4 regions of the Glutamicibacter sp. NPDC087661 genome follow, and region 4 is predicted to be linked to each of the others. Evidence: riboswitches for the same ligand, from Rfam matches in the RefSeq annotation. Region 4 holds a riboswitch; each other region holds the start of a gene.
The links. A riboswitch is a leader RNA that binds a small molecule or an ion and turns the genes downstream of it on or off. The one in region 4 is predicted to bind S-adenosylmethionine.
Positions count from the first base shown of each region.

Region 1: it holds a riboswitch for S-adenosylmethionine, as region 4 does, so the genes downstream of both, ACIOTN_RS09830 (methionine ABC transporter ATP-binding protein) here and ACIOTN_RS12095 (flavin reductase family protein) in region 4, are expected to answer to the same signal.
Region 2: it holds a riboswitch for S-adenosylmethionine, as region 4 does, so the genes downstream of both, ACIOTN_RS09715 (O-acetylhomoserine aminocarboxypropyltransferase/cysteine synthase family protein) here and ACIOTN_RS12095 (flavin reductase family protein) in region 4, are expected to answer to the same signal.
Region 3: it holds a riboswitch for S-adenosylmethionine, as region 4 does, so the genes downstream of both, ACIOTN_RS09845 (ABC transporter substrate-binding protein) here and ACIOTN_RS12095 (flavin reductase family protein) in region 4, are expected to answer to the same signal.

Region 1 covers NZ_JBIUWE010000003.1:113,946-117,460, reverse strand. The annotation lists gene ACIOTN_RS09835 (methionine ABC transporter permease) at 1-498, opposite strand, end outside; gene ACIOTN_RS09830 (methionine ABC transporter ATP-binding protein) at 495-1,514, opposite strand; SAM riboswitch class I at 1,633-1,723, opposite strand; gene ACIOTN_RS09825 (WxL protein peptidoglycan domain-containing protein) at 2,021-3,064, opposite strand; gene ACIOTN_RS09820 (hypothetical protein) at 3,102-3,515, opposite strand, start outside.
Region 2 covers NZ_JBIUWE010000003.1:85,731-89,245, forward strand. The annotation lists gene ACIOTN_RS09710 (CoA-binding protein) at 1-241, opposite strand, end outside; gene ACIOTN_RS09715 (O-acetylhomoserine aminocarboxypropyltransferase/cysteine synthase family protein) at 241-1,614, opposite strand; SAM riboswitch class I at 1,730-1,824, opposite strand; gene ACIOTN_RS09720 (histidine phosphatase family protein) at 1,936-2,496, shown strand; gene ACIOTN_RS09725 (RNA polymerase sigma factor) at 2,609-3,106, shown strand; gene ACIOTN_RS09730 (methylated-DNA--[protein]-cysteine S-methyltransferase) at 3,103-3,515, shown strand, end outside.
Region 3 covers NZ_JBIUWE010000003.1:117,567-121,081, reverse strand. The annotation lists gene ACIOTN_RS09850 (ABC transporter permease) at 1-330, opposite strand, end outside; gene ACIOTN_RS09845 (ABC transporter substrate-binding protein) at 342-1,973, opposite strand; SAM riboswitch class I at 2,098-2,189, opposite strand; gene ACIOTN_RS09840 (MetQ/NlpA family ABC transporter substrate-binding protein) at 2,483-3,394, opposite strand; gene ACIOTN_RS09835 (methionine ABC transporter permease) at 3,424-3,515, opposite strand, start outside.
Region 4 covers NZ_JBIUWE010000004.1:132,811-136,325, forward strand. The annotation lists gene ACIOTN_RS12090 (long-chain-fatty-acid--CoA ligase) at 1-1,058, opposite strand, end outside; SAM riboswitch class IV at 1,436-1,552, shown strand; gene ACIOTN_RS12095 (flavin reductase family protein) at 1,647-2,147, shown strand; gene dnaB (replicative DNA helicase) at 3,216-3,515, shown strand, end outside.

The DNA of each region.
Region 1 (3,515 bases), on a different contig from region 4:
CAGCGTGATAGCCGAGGCCAGGGCCGGCAGCGCCTCGCGGATCTGGGTGGTGCCGATGATTTGCGCGGTCGAACCGCCGGTCACCAGCCCTACGGCCAGGTTGTGCCTGGGCAGGTCGTTCAGCGCGTTCTGCACCAGCCGGGCGAAGAACGGGATGCCGGCAATGGTCATGGGCACGGCGGCCGCCGCAATGCCGATGGTGGTGCCGGTGACCCATTTGGTGAAGGGGATGATCGCTGCCATCAGCACCAAGAACGGCAAGGAGCGTCCCATGTTGGCGATCCAGCTGAGCACCGCATGCAGGCGCGCCCGAGGGAAGAGCCCCTGCCGATCGGTGTTGTACAGCGCGATGCCCATCAGTCCTCCGAGGCTGATGACCAGGGCCATGACGATTCCGACCATGGCCCACGTCTGGCCGTAGGCCGGCAGCATCAACTCGGGCAATTGCTGCCACGGAGTGTCGGTGCCCACCGCTGCGCTTTCAAAGGGGATTCTCATGCGTTGGCCTCCACCAGTTCGTGGTTGTTGCGGGCAAGGCTGCTTGGGTCGGTTTGCAGGCCCCACCCGTCCAGCAACCGGATCAGGTACTCAGGGGCTGCGCCCCGCACGCCCAAGCGCACGCGGCCCAAGGTCCCCTCATGGTGCGCCTCGACGGCGCCGCCCAACAGGGCCACCGCGATCCCGTGTTCGATGCCCAGACGCGAGATCCAGCCGGGATCGACCCGGTCTTTGCGGTAGGCCACCGTCACTGCGTAGTCGAAGCCTGCCGGCAGGTCCTCGGCCCGCAGCGGCAGCAGCTTCGCCCCGGTCTCCGAACCCGGGGATGCCACCAGCTCATGCAGGGCTCCGTGCTCGGCAATGCGTCCACCGGCGAGCTGGGCGACCTCGTCAGCCACATGCCGCACCACATCCATCTCATGGGTGATCAGGATGATGGACAGTCCCAGGTCGCTGCGCAACGAATCCAGCAGCCCCAGCACCTGGTGGGTGGATTCGGGGTCCAGGCCCGAGGTGGCTTCGTCGGAGAGCAGCAGCCGCGGGCGCAGGGCCAGGGCCCGGGCGATGCCGACGCGCTGCCGTTGCCCGCCGGAAAGTTGCCCGGGATAGGCGTTCGCTTTTTCCAGCAGCCCTACCCGGTCCAGCAGCTGGGCCACCCGTTGCTGCATTTCATGGTGAACCACCCCGAGGTTCCGCAGCGGAAGGGCCACGTTCTCGGCGACGCTCAGCCGGCTCAGCAGGGCCGAGTTCTGGAAGATCGTGCCGATGGCGCGGCGTTCGGAGCGCAGGGCCTTGCCCGACAGCGCGCCGAGGTCCTTGCCGTCGACGAGGATCTGCCCGCTGCTGGGCTTCTCCAGCAGCGAGATGCAGTGGGACAAGGTCGATTTCCCGGCCCCGGAAGGGCCGACCACGGCCGTGATCGAGCCTTCGGGCACCGACAGGTCGATCCCCTTGAGCACCTCGATGCGCCCCTGCGCGGTGTCGTAGTGCTTATGCAGGTCCTTGATCTCGATCATGCTGCATGCTCCTGGGCGATGCGCTCCATAATTCTCCTTGGCTGTTGCACCGTGAGGCACTGCCCGGGGCCGAAGTTGCGCCGGCTCGCGGCTTGGCGTGGCCCGGTGGCAGCCACTGCTCCATCGGTCCTGGCGGTAGCACCGTCCCGCGATTCGGGTGGTTGCTGCGACGTCAACGAGCCAGGTCTCTCGGTCGCTCTGGATGGGTGGCGTTCAATATCTTGAACAACTTCAGTGTCGAGCACGGAATAATTTGTGACCAAGCGTGAAGTCAGCAAAACGTCATGAAACCCCGTGACGTGTTTCCGTGTCCTTGATTCGCGTCATTTTCCACGTCATATAGCATCTTGTGACTATTTACGACTGCAATTACGGCAAAACATTGACTTGGATGCCGTCCTTGCGATCGATTGCCGAGCTTTAAATTGCTAAGTCCGCGGCCAATGGCCACGGACTGCGCACATATGATTTGGGAGCGACGACGAACCCGTTCAGCATTAGTCGGACTAGTTGCTTTCCACCGCAACAGGTTCTTCCAGCTCGTCGTCGGCTTCCCAACGCCGGGACCGCCGGACTCCCAAGAGAATTGATGCCGCAATAACTGCGACCAGAAGCAGGATCCATCCGGCTGGGATGGACCAGAAAGTTGTCGAAGCTGTGCTGAACCCGGCCGGCAATGAGTCGATGTCTTCGGCGTTCACTCTAACTTCGACCTGCTGCCATAGCAGCGGCCAGAGTCCCGGCAGCTGCTGTTCGATTGCCACAATGGACCCGGGTAGCAGTTCATCGAGCTGGTATTCGGACGATGTGGATCCCCAGCCGAAGGGGCCAGATGCAGTGATCGTGTAGCTGCCCCGGGCCCGCAGATTCCCTTCGTTGGCCACGGTTGCGCCCACGATGGCATCAACCGGTTCGAACGGGTTCCACGCGATGGGCGCCTGGGCGCTGGCTGCCGACACGTTCAGCTTGACTGCTCCCTCGCCACCGACTCGGACAGCCAGCTGCGTGGCCAGTCGGCGGTCGACCACCACGGTTCCAGCCGAGGTATCGATATAGGACGAAACCATGCCACCCAGATAGTCCCCCGGCGCGGCGTCCGTTGGAATTTCGACAGTGAATTCGACCGAGGTTTTCTCCCCCGGTCCCAAGGCTACTTCAGCTTGGTCTACCTCGATCCACGCGCCCACGGTAGTAGCCAGGTCGGTTCGCTCGGAGAGTTCCAGCGACCCGTTGCTGGTGGTCGCACCGTCTGCGGGATAGACGGCCAGTGAAATTTCTTCGGTCCCGTAGTTGGTGATCTCGAAGGAATCCCGGGCCTGTTCCCCGGGCTCGAGATCGTAGGCGAAACTCGACCGGGTTTCTGTGCCGCCCGGGTTGGTGCCCCACGACAAGTCATCGCCATGAGCAGCCGGCGCCGTAAGGGCAGTGGCGATGGCTACCGCGAGCACACTGATCGTTGCACGGTGTCGCAAGTTCTTGCGGGTGGCGTATTGCTGGAACATCTTTTCCTCGGGAATGTGGTCGGCAGAAATGGTGGCGGCACGCACCACGGGGAACGCTGTGCGTGCCGCCGGTGAAGCTGGAACTCTACTTCTGGATGGCGGTGATCGTCAGAGTCGAGCTGTAGTTGCCGGCAGCGGCTTCAGCCGGTGCCAGCAGCTGGATGCCGGTGTTCAAAACGGCTTCGGATGCGCCCGTTGCCGAGGCCAGCGGAGCGGTAGCTGACAGGCCATTGCCGGTCGCCGGCGCCACGGCCGCACCCAGGCTGACAACGCCCGTGGTTCCCGCGCCGGCCGGAGTCCAGCCCAGAGCCTTGGCGCCGAAGGCGTTGGATCCGTCGGTGAAGTCTGTGGCCTTGCCATCCAGGCTCCAGCCTCCGGAAACTTCGCGGCCGTCATTTACGGTGATGGTCGGCAGGGTGCCGTTGGCAGTAAAACCTGCGGCATTCTGGGTGGCAGCCCCGAGGTTGGCAGTCGAGTCGGCGATGCTCCATTTGAAGAC
Region 2 (3,515 bases), on a different contig from region 4:
CCGGGGTCTCCGGCAGATCGGCCAGCGACTTGTACACCGGCTGGCCCAGGATCTCATCGAGTACCGGGTTGATGAAATACACCTTGTACTTGGAGGAGGAGAGCAGGTAGGTAGCCACGAAATAGCTGGCGCGCGATGGCTTGTTCGAGGCACCGACAATGGCGATGGACTTGGTGTCGCGCAGGATCTCCAGGCGCTGTGCGGCTCCAGGGCCTTCCCAAGCGGTATCAACGGCAGTCATTAGATTGCTCCTTTCGAAGCGGTTGGCAATGCGCAGGCGGAACCGTCATAGGCCGGAGCCTCGAACCCTGCGGCGGAAGCGGCAATCGCTTCCTGCGAAGCGGCCAGCGCCTGGTCCAGATCCCAGAGGATGTCCTCGACATCTTCCAGTCCTACCGACAGGCGGATCAGATCTTCTGGCACGCCAGCGGAGACCAGCTGCTCGACGCTCAGCTGCTGGTGGGTGGTGGAGGCCGGGTGCAGCACCAGGGTGCGGGCATCGCCGATGTTGGCCAGGTGGCTGGCCAACTGCAGGGCTTCGATGAACTTCGAGCCGGCTTCGCGCCCGCCCTTCACCCCGAAGCTGAAGACCGAGCCGACGCCCATGGGCAGCAGCTCCTTGGCCTGCGCGTGCTGCGGGTGGGATTCCAGGCCGGCGTAGTTCACGTAGGTCACGCGCTCATCGGCCTGCAACCAGGCAGCGACCTGCTTCGCGTTGGACAGGTGGTTGTCCATGCGCTGCGGCAAGGTCTCCAGGCCCTGCAGCAGCTGGAATGCGGACTGGGCCGGCAGAGCCGGTCCGAAGTCGCGCAGCTGTTCGCTGCGCAGCTTGGTCAGGAAGCCGTACTCGCCGAAGTTGTCCCACCAGGAGACGTTGCCGTAGCTGGCAACCGGTTCGGTCATGGTGGGGAACTTGCCATTGCCCCAGTTGAACTTGCCTGACTCGATGACCACGCCGCCCAGGGTGGTGCCGTGGCCGCCGATGAACTTGGTGGCCGAGTGGATCACGATGTCCGCGCCGTGCTCGATAGGGCGCAGGATGTACGGGGGAGTGAGCGTCGAATCGACCACCAGCGGGAGATTGTGGCGGTGCGCCACCTCGGCCAGTCCCTCCAGGTCAGCGATGTCGCCGGACGGGTTGGCCACCACCTCGGTGTAGACGGCCTTGGTATTTTCCTGGATCGCCGCTTCGAAGTCGGCGGGATCATTGGAGTCGATGAAAGTGGTGTTGATGCCGAAGCGGCGCAGCGAGACATCGAGCTGGGTGATGGTGCCGCCATAGAGCTTCGAGGAAGCCACAATGTGGTCGCCTGCCTGGGCCAAGGCCGCAAAGGTGACGAATTCCGCGGCCATGCCCGAGCCGGTGGCTACCGCTCCGATGCCGCCTTCCAGCGAAGCCATGCGCTCTTCGAAAGCCGCTACGGTCGGGTTGCCGATACGCGAGTAGATGTTGCCGTACTTCTGCAGGGCAAAGAGGTTGGCCGCATCGTCAGCGTCCTTGAAGACGAACGAAGTGGTCTGGTAGATCGGCACTGCGCGTGAGCCATGCTCGGCATCGGGGGTGCCTCCGGCATGCAATGCGCGGGTGCGGAATCCAAACTTGTGATCTGCCATGGTGGCTTACGACTCCTTGTCGATTGGGGTTTCGCGGGCACCGCAGGGCGGGTCGCGATCGAGGCAGGAATCCCGGAATCAATGTCGCTTCCTGCTGTGGTCCAACGGGTAGGCGGCTGCATCGTTTCTGGCGGTAGCACCGTAACCACCGGATGTGGCAGGTTGCTGCGGCGTCATCGAACCAGATCTCTCAGCCGCTCGGGATGGTGTAATAATCTTCGCAACATGACCGTTCGTGACCCAACTATGAGTCGTAACGTTGCGTATTGGACGTAATGCCGGAGATTCTTCGATACCTGTTACCCCGGTTAGGCTGGAGCCATGGATACTTCGCTGGCACTGGTGCGACACGGGCAGACCGATTGGAACCTTGCAGGGCGCCTGCAGGGGCGTACCGATATCCCGTTGAACGACACCGGGCGCGAGCAAGCTCGCGAGGTCGGGCGCCAGCTGATCGGCCAGAACTGGTCGCTGGTACTTGCTTCGCCCTTGGAACGTGCCCGGGAAACTGCCGCGCTGATTGCCCAGCAGATCGGGGCCGAGACGGGGAACGCCGTTCCGGAACTCATTGAACGCGGCTTCGGCCCGCTGGAAGGCCGGATCATGGCCGAGGTCAGCGAAGCGGAATCGGCTGCTGCCAAGGACCTGCGTGAGCCGCGTGCCCAGATCTTGAGCCGTGCGGTGCCAGCGCTGCTGGACTTGGCCAGCAGGCATGCCGGGCGCAAGGTCATGATTGTCAGCCATGGGGCCACCATGCGCACCATCCGCGACGCATTGGCCGGAACCACGGATCCCCAAGGCGTGGAAAATGGCGAAATGCTCCACCTGGACTTGATCCGCCTTGAGCAGATCGCCAGCGAATTGGATCTGGTGGCATTCTAGGAATCCATGGGTATCTGCGTGAAGGAATTTTTTTCGTTCACGCCTCACAAAATGGTCTCCTCGTACGTTTACATGGTGAGAAGCCATGAAGGCGCAAAATTCCAGGAGAGCCATGCAAGCACCGTTCGAGCGGATAGTCCAGGACTATGGACTCAACATCCTGCGCGTTTGCCGTGCCCTGCTTGATGAGCATCGCGCGCAAGACGCCTGGTCCGAAACATTCCTCGCCGCGCTCAAGGCGTACCCGCAACTGCCTGAGGACGCCAATGTCCTGGCATGGCTAGTGCGTATTGCCCGGAATAAAGCCATTGACGAGTTGCGCAGGAATAAGCCGGAAATCCTCATCGGCCAAGACGTGGACAGCCTGGCCCCATCGGCCCAACGGCCGGATCTGCAGTTGGAAAACCTGCAGCTGTGGTATGAGGTGAACCAGCTTCCTGGCAAGCAGCGGCAGGTGGTGGCCTACCGCTACCTGGGCGGAATGAGCTACGCGCAAATTGCCGGAATCCTTTCCGGCACCGAAGCTGCCGCCCGGCGTTCGGGCGCCGATGGGATCAAGAATCTGCGGGCCCGGATGGATGACCAAGAACTATGGCGGGAGCAGCCATGAACGGAAAAAATTATCGGCAGCAGGCTACGGCCGCTGAAGCGCAAATCCTCGACTCGCTGCAGGGCCGGCTCGTTGAACGGGCCCGTGCACGGGAACTTGTTGATGTTGCCTATCGCGTGGTCGATAGCCCCGTGGGGGCCTTGCTGCTGGCCAGTACCGATGCCGGGCTGGTGCGGGTCGCTTTTGAATCCGAAGGCCACGACCGGATTCTGGAGGTGCTCTCGGAAAAGCTCAGCCCGCGGATCCTGCGCGACAAGTCGAGCTTGGATGGTGCCGTCCGGCAACTGGATGAGTATTTCGCGGGCCAACGGCATGGCTTCGATCTTCCGGTGGACTTGCAGCTCTCCACCGAGTTCCGCCGCCAGGTGCAGTTGGAACTGGGTCTTATCGATTACGGGCGTACCCTGAG
Region 3 (3,515 bases), on a different contig from region 4:
AAGAACGAATGCACTACCAGCCAGAATCAAGGTGGATCCAGCGACTTCCCCGATGCGCGTTGCCACTTCCGAACCATTGGATAGCGAATATCCAAGATCCCCGCGAAGCAGCCCGAGCAACTGCGAGAAGTACTGCACGAAGAGCGGCTGGTCGTATCCGTAGTACGCCTTCATCTGGGCAATGGTGGCTGGATCCGCCGCCGAGTCAGTGCTCAGGAAGATCGTGACCGGGTCATTCGGCAAGGATTGCACGGCAATGAAAACCGCTGTGTAGGCAAGCCAGATGACCAGAAGCGCCTGCCCCAGTCGTTTTACGATGTAAGTGCCCATGGATTTGGCTCCTAGCCTTCGCTCTTCCAAGCACCTTGGAAGATTGGCGCGGTACCGGAAGTGAACTCGACGTTCGCCGAGCTATGGGCGCCATAGACCTGGACTTCGTCCCAAAGAACCAGCGTCAGCGCCTTGTCCAGCACCAGGGCACGCTGTTCCTCTTCGACCAGCTTCAGGTGTTCCTCATCGGTAGTCGCCGACTGCTCTTTGGTGAAAAGCTTGTTCAGTTCAGGATCAGCGCGAAGGGTCTGGTTGTTGTTCGCGGGTGCATACACCGGGCCCAGTCCGCCGTACGCAAACTGGCGAGTTCCGAAGAACTCCACCTTGTCGTCAACAAGTGCGTTGGTCAGGAAAGTATTGTCTGCCGCACGGTTGATCAGCTGGACGCCGATCTCGCGCCATTGCTGTTCAATCAGTTCGAAAGCGGGCTTGATGACCACGGAGTTATTCGAGGTGGAAATCGTGACTTCCAGTTTCTTCCCGTCCTTCTCCCGAATGCCATCTACGCCCGGCTTCCATCCGGCGTCGTCCAATAACTGCTTGGCCTTGTCCGGGCTATAGGCCAATTCGGCAGACAGGTCTACAAACCCTGGTGCCTTGTGGTTGAGGATCGATCCCGAGATGACATAGCTATCCGAGAGAACGGTGTCTTTGATGGCCTGGCGGTCGATTGCAACCTGCAGTGCCTGGCGGACTTTGACGTCTTCCAGCTTTCCCGAGCCAATGCGCACAGCTGCGTGGTTGGTGGTCAGGTCCACCCCTTCGGCCGCGTAAACCTTGCCTCCGCTGGAGGCCAGCACCTGTTCGTCTACCGGCTGCAATCCTCGGACGAGATCCACCTGCCCGGACTGGGCGGCGCCGGCACGGCTAGCGACCTCTGGAAGGTACTTGATAACCAAGGTATCCAGGTAGGCATCACCCTGGTTTGGGGCAGTTTCTGGCGCCCAGGCGTAGTCATCTCGGCTGCTGAACACGACTTCTTCATCAGGCTTTTCCGATTCGAAGACGAATGGGCCGGAACCAACAATTTTGGAGATGGAAGACTGCGCGGCATTGTCCAGTTCAAGGGTCTTCGGGGACACCAAACCAGCAGTTACGGAGGAAGTCGACCTAAGGAAATTGGCATCTGGCCGCTTGAGCGTGACCTTGACCTTGTTGTCCCCTACGACCTCTGCCGACTTATAGGCAGCAAAGTCAACGTTTGGCGCAATCTGGGCAGACTTGATTCCCTTTCCAAGGGCATCCAGGTTCAGCTTCACAGCCTCAGCATCCAGCGTGGAGCCGTCTGAGAAAGTGACACCGTCGCGAATGGTGAAGGTAAACTCCGTCTGGTCTTCATTGGCTTCGAATTCGCTGGCGATCCAGCCAACCAGTTTGCCGGCTTCCACATCGTAGTAGGTCAGGCGATCAAGCACTGAGTTCAGAACATTCGCTTTCTCATAGAAGCGTGCTGCCTGAGTCTGCCAATTGTTGATAGGGGTAACTTCAGCGAAGGTGAAGGTGCCACCTTCAACCGGAGTCCCTGGATCGGCTGCTGCTTGCGCTGCGCCCGTCTTAGTGGCGTTGCCTCCGCAAGCGGTGAGCGACAAGCCCAGAACGGCAAGAATCGCAGTGGTCTTCAGTCCAAAATGTGCTGTACGCATGATTTCAAATGTCCTCTCGGTTGGTGACCCGAGGATTACGCCTAGATTCGCTGCACGTTCTGCCATGATTTGTGGGAATACTCTTGGCGAGTTTCTCCCGGCAGACCGTCATGAAAATTAGCAATCTCCATCGGTCCTGGCCTTAGCACCGCTCCCGTTCACGGGTGGTTGCTGCGACTTCAACGAGCCAGGTCTCTCGGTCGCTCTGGATGGGGTGTCCGGCTGTACCGGCCGAACAATTCAAGTCTGCAACCCGTGAATTCAGCAGACAAGCGTTACGTAAGACAGCGGTCATGAAGTCACACAACGCATCCTGAAATGCCCGATGTTCGTCATATTGGGCGTAATGCTCCGTCACAAGTCCAAGGGTTAATCACCTTGACGGGAAATCCTTGACGCTGCCAGCCTCGGCGGAGATAATGTGCCATCTGGAGCGCGAAGAGGCCCGGCACCTGTCGGTGCCGGGCCGCTTCGCGCACGCCGATCAGTGCAGCGCAATGGCAGTTCCGTCAGGAACCGGAGACCGGGGTGAGCACTCCCTGGACCAGCGGATCCTCGGTCGTGGCCAGGTACTCCTGCAGCCGCGGATCGGAGAAGGCTTCCACAAGCTTCTGCGCATCGGCGCTCTTGGCGTACTCCGCGCCCATGATCAGGCGGGAGGCGAAGGTCTTGGGCGGCTCGGGGAACAAGATCCCCTGTTCGCGGTCGACCTTGCCGGCGTCGAATTGGGAGACGTAGCCGATGGCCGCGCCAACATCGTCGAGCATGCGCGGCATCGCCAGCAGGTCGGCTTCCTTCAGCTCGAAGCCCCGGGGGTTATCGATGACATCGGAGATCTTCGCGGTGCGCGGTTCGATGTCAGGGTCCAGGCCGAGCAGGCCCTCGCGTTGCAGCAGCCACAGCGCCTGGCCCTGGTTGGCCACATCATTGGGCAGCAGCAGCGAGGCGCCACGCGGGATGTCCTCGACCGAGTCGTAATGGTTCGAATAGAGCCCGAAACCCCACTGGAAGAGCTCCACCGTGGGTTCCAGCTCAACCCCGGCGGCCTCCGCGGACTGCTCCATGTACCACTGGTGCTCGAAAATCGTGGCATCGAATTGGCCGCTGGCCACCGCCTGGTTGGCCTGGATCGGATCCTGAAGCCCGACCTTCTCGATTTCGATGCCGTAGTCCGGGGCGATCTCCTGCGCCACGAAATCCAGGATCTTCTCCTCGCCGGCCATGGCCGGTTCGAAGTGCACGGTGAACTTCGTCTGGCTTCCGGCGGCCGAAGCAGCGGCAGGGGCGGAGCGCTGCTGGCCCAGCAGCACACCGAGGATGAGGGCGGCCACGGCCGCGAGGGCGGCGATGGTCCAGGGAAGGGCATTGCGGTTCTTGCGCAGCGTGAAGCCGTGGTCGTGCCCGGCGTGCGGTGTAGTCATGGTCTCGCTCGTTCGTTCGTCGATGGTATTCAGGGACGCGCCAGGGCGCGGGCGATGCGGTCGCCGAGGAATTGGACAATTTGCACGGTCAGGATCAGCACCACGATGGTCGCCAGCATGA
Region 4 (3,515 bases):
ACGCCTTGGCGGGCGAGCTTCGCGGCCCGGTCCGGGCCATCGAGGGCATCCCACTCATCCTGGTACTCGCACACCGTGTACGGTCCGTATACCTCGGTGAGGCCATATACATGGACTACCTCGATGCCCAGCTTCTGCAGCTTGGAGATGATTGCCGGGGACGGGGGAGCTCCTGCGGTGGTGATGCGCAGTGGCGCATCGAGCTGGTGGGCGCGGGTGGAGTCGGCGATGATGGAGCAGACGGTCGGAGCGCCGCACAAGTGGGTGGTTCCAAGATCCTCGATGGCATCCCAAACGGAATCTTCGCGCACGCCGCGCAGGCACAGGTGCGTTCCTCCCGCTGCGGTGACGGCCCATGGAGTGCACCAGCCGTTGCAGTGGAACATCGGCAGGGTCCACAAGTAGCGGGTCTTGGCGGTGAAGCCCTGGTGGTGCGCTTCGCCCAACGAGTTCAGGTAGCTGCCGCGGTGCGAGTAGAGCACGCCCTTCGGCTTGCCGGTGGTGCCCGACGTGTAATTGAGAGTGATCGGAGCCCGCTCATCGGCGATGGCGTAGGGAAGTCTTTCATCCGAGGCTTGTGCGATTAGCTCGTCCAAGGTGGCGTCCACGGGCACGTCCGGACGTTCTCCGGCGTACTGGTCATCGGTGATCTCGATGAGCGCCTCCAGCGTTGGGTTATCGCGGCGCAGGGTCTTCGTGTTTTCCAGCAGCTCTGTGTCGGCAAGCATCAGCTTGGCAGCAGAATGATCAATGATGTATTGCAGCTCGTGGGCCGAGAGTCGGGTGTTCAGGGCAACGAGGACTGCGCCTGCCAGCGGTACGGCGTAATGCGCCATGAGCATTTCGGGAGTATTCGGTGCCAGCACGGCCACGCGGTCGCCCGGCTCAATGCGAGCCTTCAGCGCCTGGGCAAAGCGGTGCACCCGTGCTTCGAATTCTTCATAGGAGAAGATGCGAGTTCCATGGATGACGGCGGTCTTCTTCGGATAGGCCTCGGCTGTGCGTTCCAAGAAACGCAGTGGGGTCAATTCTGAATGGTTGGCCTGAATCTCTACCATGGTGTGGCTATTCCTCAATCGTCATCGATGGTTACGGAGAACAATAAGCAGGAGTGTGACTCAATGCACTCCATGACCAATAGTGGCATGAACCTCAGCGTCATGCCGGGAAACCAAGTTTCATTACGGTGGGCGGTAGGGAATTCGCGCCAGGGCCCCGAGCCCAGGGGAGGCGTTAGTGTTCTGCCGAATCAAGGGCGGCGGAAGCCTGCTGCGATCATGGGGGCCGAGTGGTTCAAGAAGCGCGGCGCATGGCGAATAAAAGACTGCCCAAGGACTCCCCGTGGGGCCTTGGATCGAATATTGCGTCGAATATTGCGATTTGCGAAGTGAAATGTTTGACGGTTGTTCGTCATGAGCCATATCGTTTTAAACAGAATCAAGAGCATCAGCTATAAGCCCTGGCTTGCTGATCGGCAACCCTCTCAACGGTAGTGGGGTGCTCCAGGTGAGGATTCGGTTCCACGCAAAATGTGCTGGAACAAGTACCGCACACGGCGCGGAACTTCAGCCCAAGCGGCTTCGAGTAACGAGAAGCCAATGCTTGCAGGCTACTGCGCGGTGGGCAAGACCCAAAGGAATCGAGCCATGTCATTGAATCTTGAACTTGACCCGTTGACCCTGCGCAAGGTTTTCGCTCAGCATCCATCAGGGGTAGCCGCCCTCTGTGCAGAACTGGATGGCGTGAAGACGGGAATTGTCGCTTCATCGTTTACCGTGGGAGTTTCCCTCGAACCTGCACTGGTGATGTTCGCCGTGCAGAAGTCCTCGAACACTTGGCCAAAGCTGCGCGAAGCTGGCCGCATTGGCGTCTCAGTGCTGAGCGAACGCAATGATGGTGTCTGCGCTCAGATTGCCTCGAAAAATGGCGACCGGTTCCGCGGAATCGATACCTATTCCTCGGATCAGGGCGCGCTCTTCGTCAACGACTCAACGTTGTGGCTGGAGACTTCGATCTACAACGAGGTCGAAGCGGGGGATCACTGGGTAGTCCTGATGGAAGTCCACGGGCACCGCACCTCCGAGCACTCGCCACAGATCTTCCATGATTCGCGGTTCCATTCGCTGCCGATTCCTGAGCTCGTATAAGCGCTTCGCATCTTCCAAAGCTCCGGCCAGATCAAATCATCGATCTGGCCGGAGCTTTTTGAATTCCGGTTAGGCGGGTTGAGCCGTTCCCCGCAGCCCTCGACACCGGCAATGCCCGTTCTCTCTCGCCACCCTGAAGACGTGGCAAGATGGCTGGCAATCTCATGGCCTGCCATCTTGGGCCAGCTGCCCCAGGCATTTGGCGATAACCTCGTCATCAAAGTATCTGTCGCGAGAAACCTTGAACTCGCCATATCCGCCACCCGCCTGGGCTGTCGAACAGAACCGCGCAGGTAGCTCATGGATCCTCGCTGCACGCTGGACCAGAGTGGCAGCGAATTGCCGGCAACCCTCGGATGGGGTTTCCGAGCCATGCAAAGGCTGCGCATCACAAATGAAACCGGCGCTTTATGGGGTCTTCACTGGCGCGCGTCGCGGACGCGAAGTGGCGAGAGTGCGCCGGCAGCCCAGTCGCTGATCCAGGTTCGCCCGCCGAGTCGTTGCACACATTAAGTTATCCACCGCCCCCGAACGCAGAAACCCTGGCCGATTGTGGACTACTGGAAGATCCGGCCTTGCTGGCGAATTTAATCCACGGTGACTTAGGGTTTTGTAAATTCAGCAGTATCCACAAGGTTATCCACAAAACTGTGGACAAGACATGGGCAAATGTGTGCAAAGGGTGAAAAACCCCGGGAACTGGGCGATTAAGGGTGTTGATAACCTTGGGCCGGTTGGCGTGAGCTTCAATGAATTAATTTTCTGTCCACAGGTGTGCGAATACAAACAACCAAGTCAACAGATATTAATGATACGTAGAGTGGGGTAATCCACAGAGTTCTCCCCAGACTGTGAACAGGGAAGTCCACAGGTAGAGGAGTGTTATCCACATATTCTGTGGATAATGAGGTTTACGCCTGTTAATAACAGCCCTAGTGTTGGGTTCGGGAGAGAAATATCCACAGGCGCCTGACATCCAAATGTCCGTATCGACTGACACGATGAAGCGTTGCCATGAGGCAAGGATAATTTTTCCCAGCGGGTCAATAGGGGATGGAAGTGTCTGCAATGAGTGCTGAGCCGGTTTACGAAGGACGAGATTCCGACGCAGGGCGCAAGCCGCCACAGGATATCGAGGCCGAGATGTCGGTCCTCGGTGGCATGATGCTCTCCAAGGACGCCATTGCTGACGTCGTTGAATCCATTCGCGGCACCGACTTCTACCGTCCCTCCCACGAATCGATTTACGAGGCGATTGTCGACCTCTACGGTCGTGGCGAACCAGCCGATGCGGTCACCGTAGCCGACTTGCTGACCAAGCGCGGCGAAATCTCGCGCATTGGTGGCGCCGCCTACCTTCACAATCTC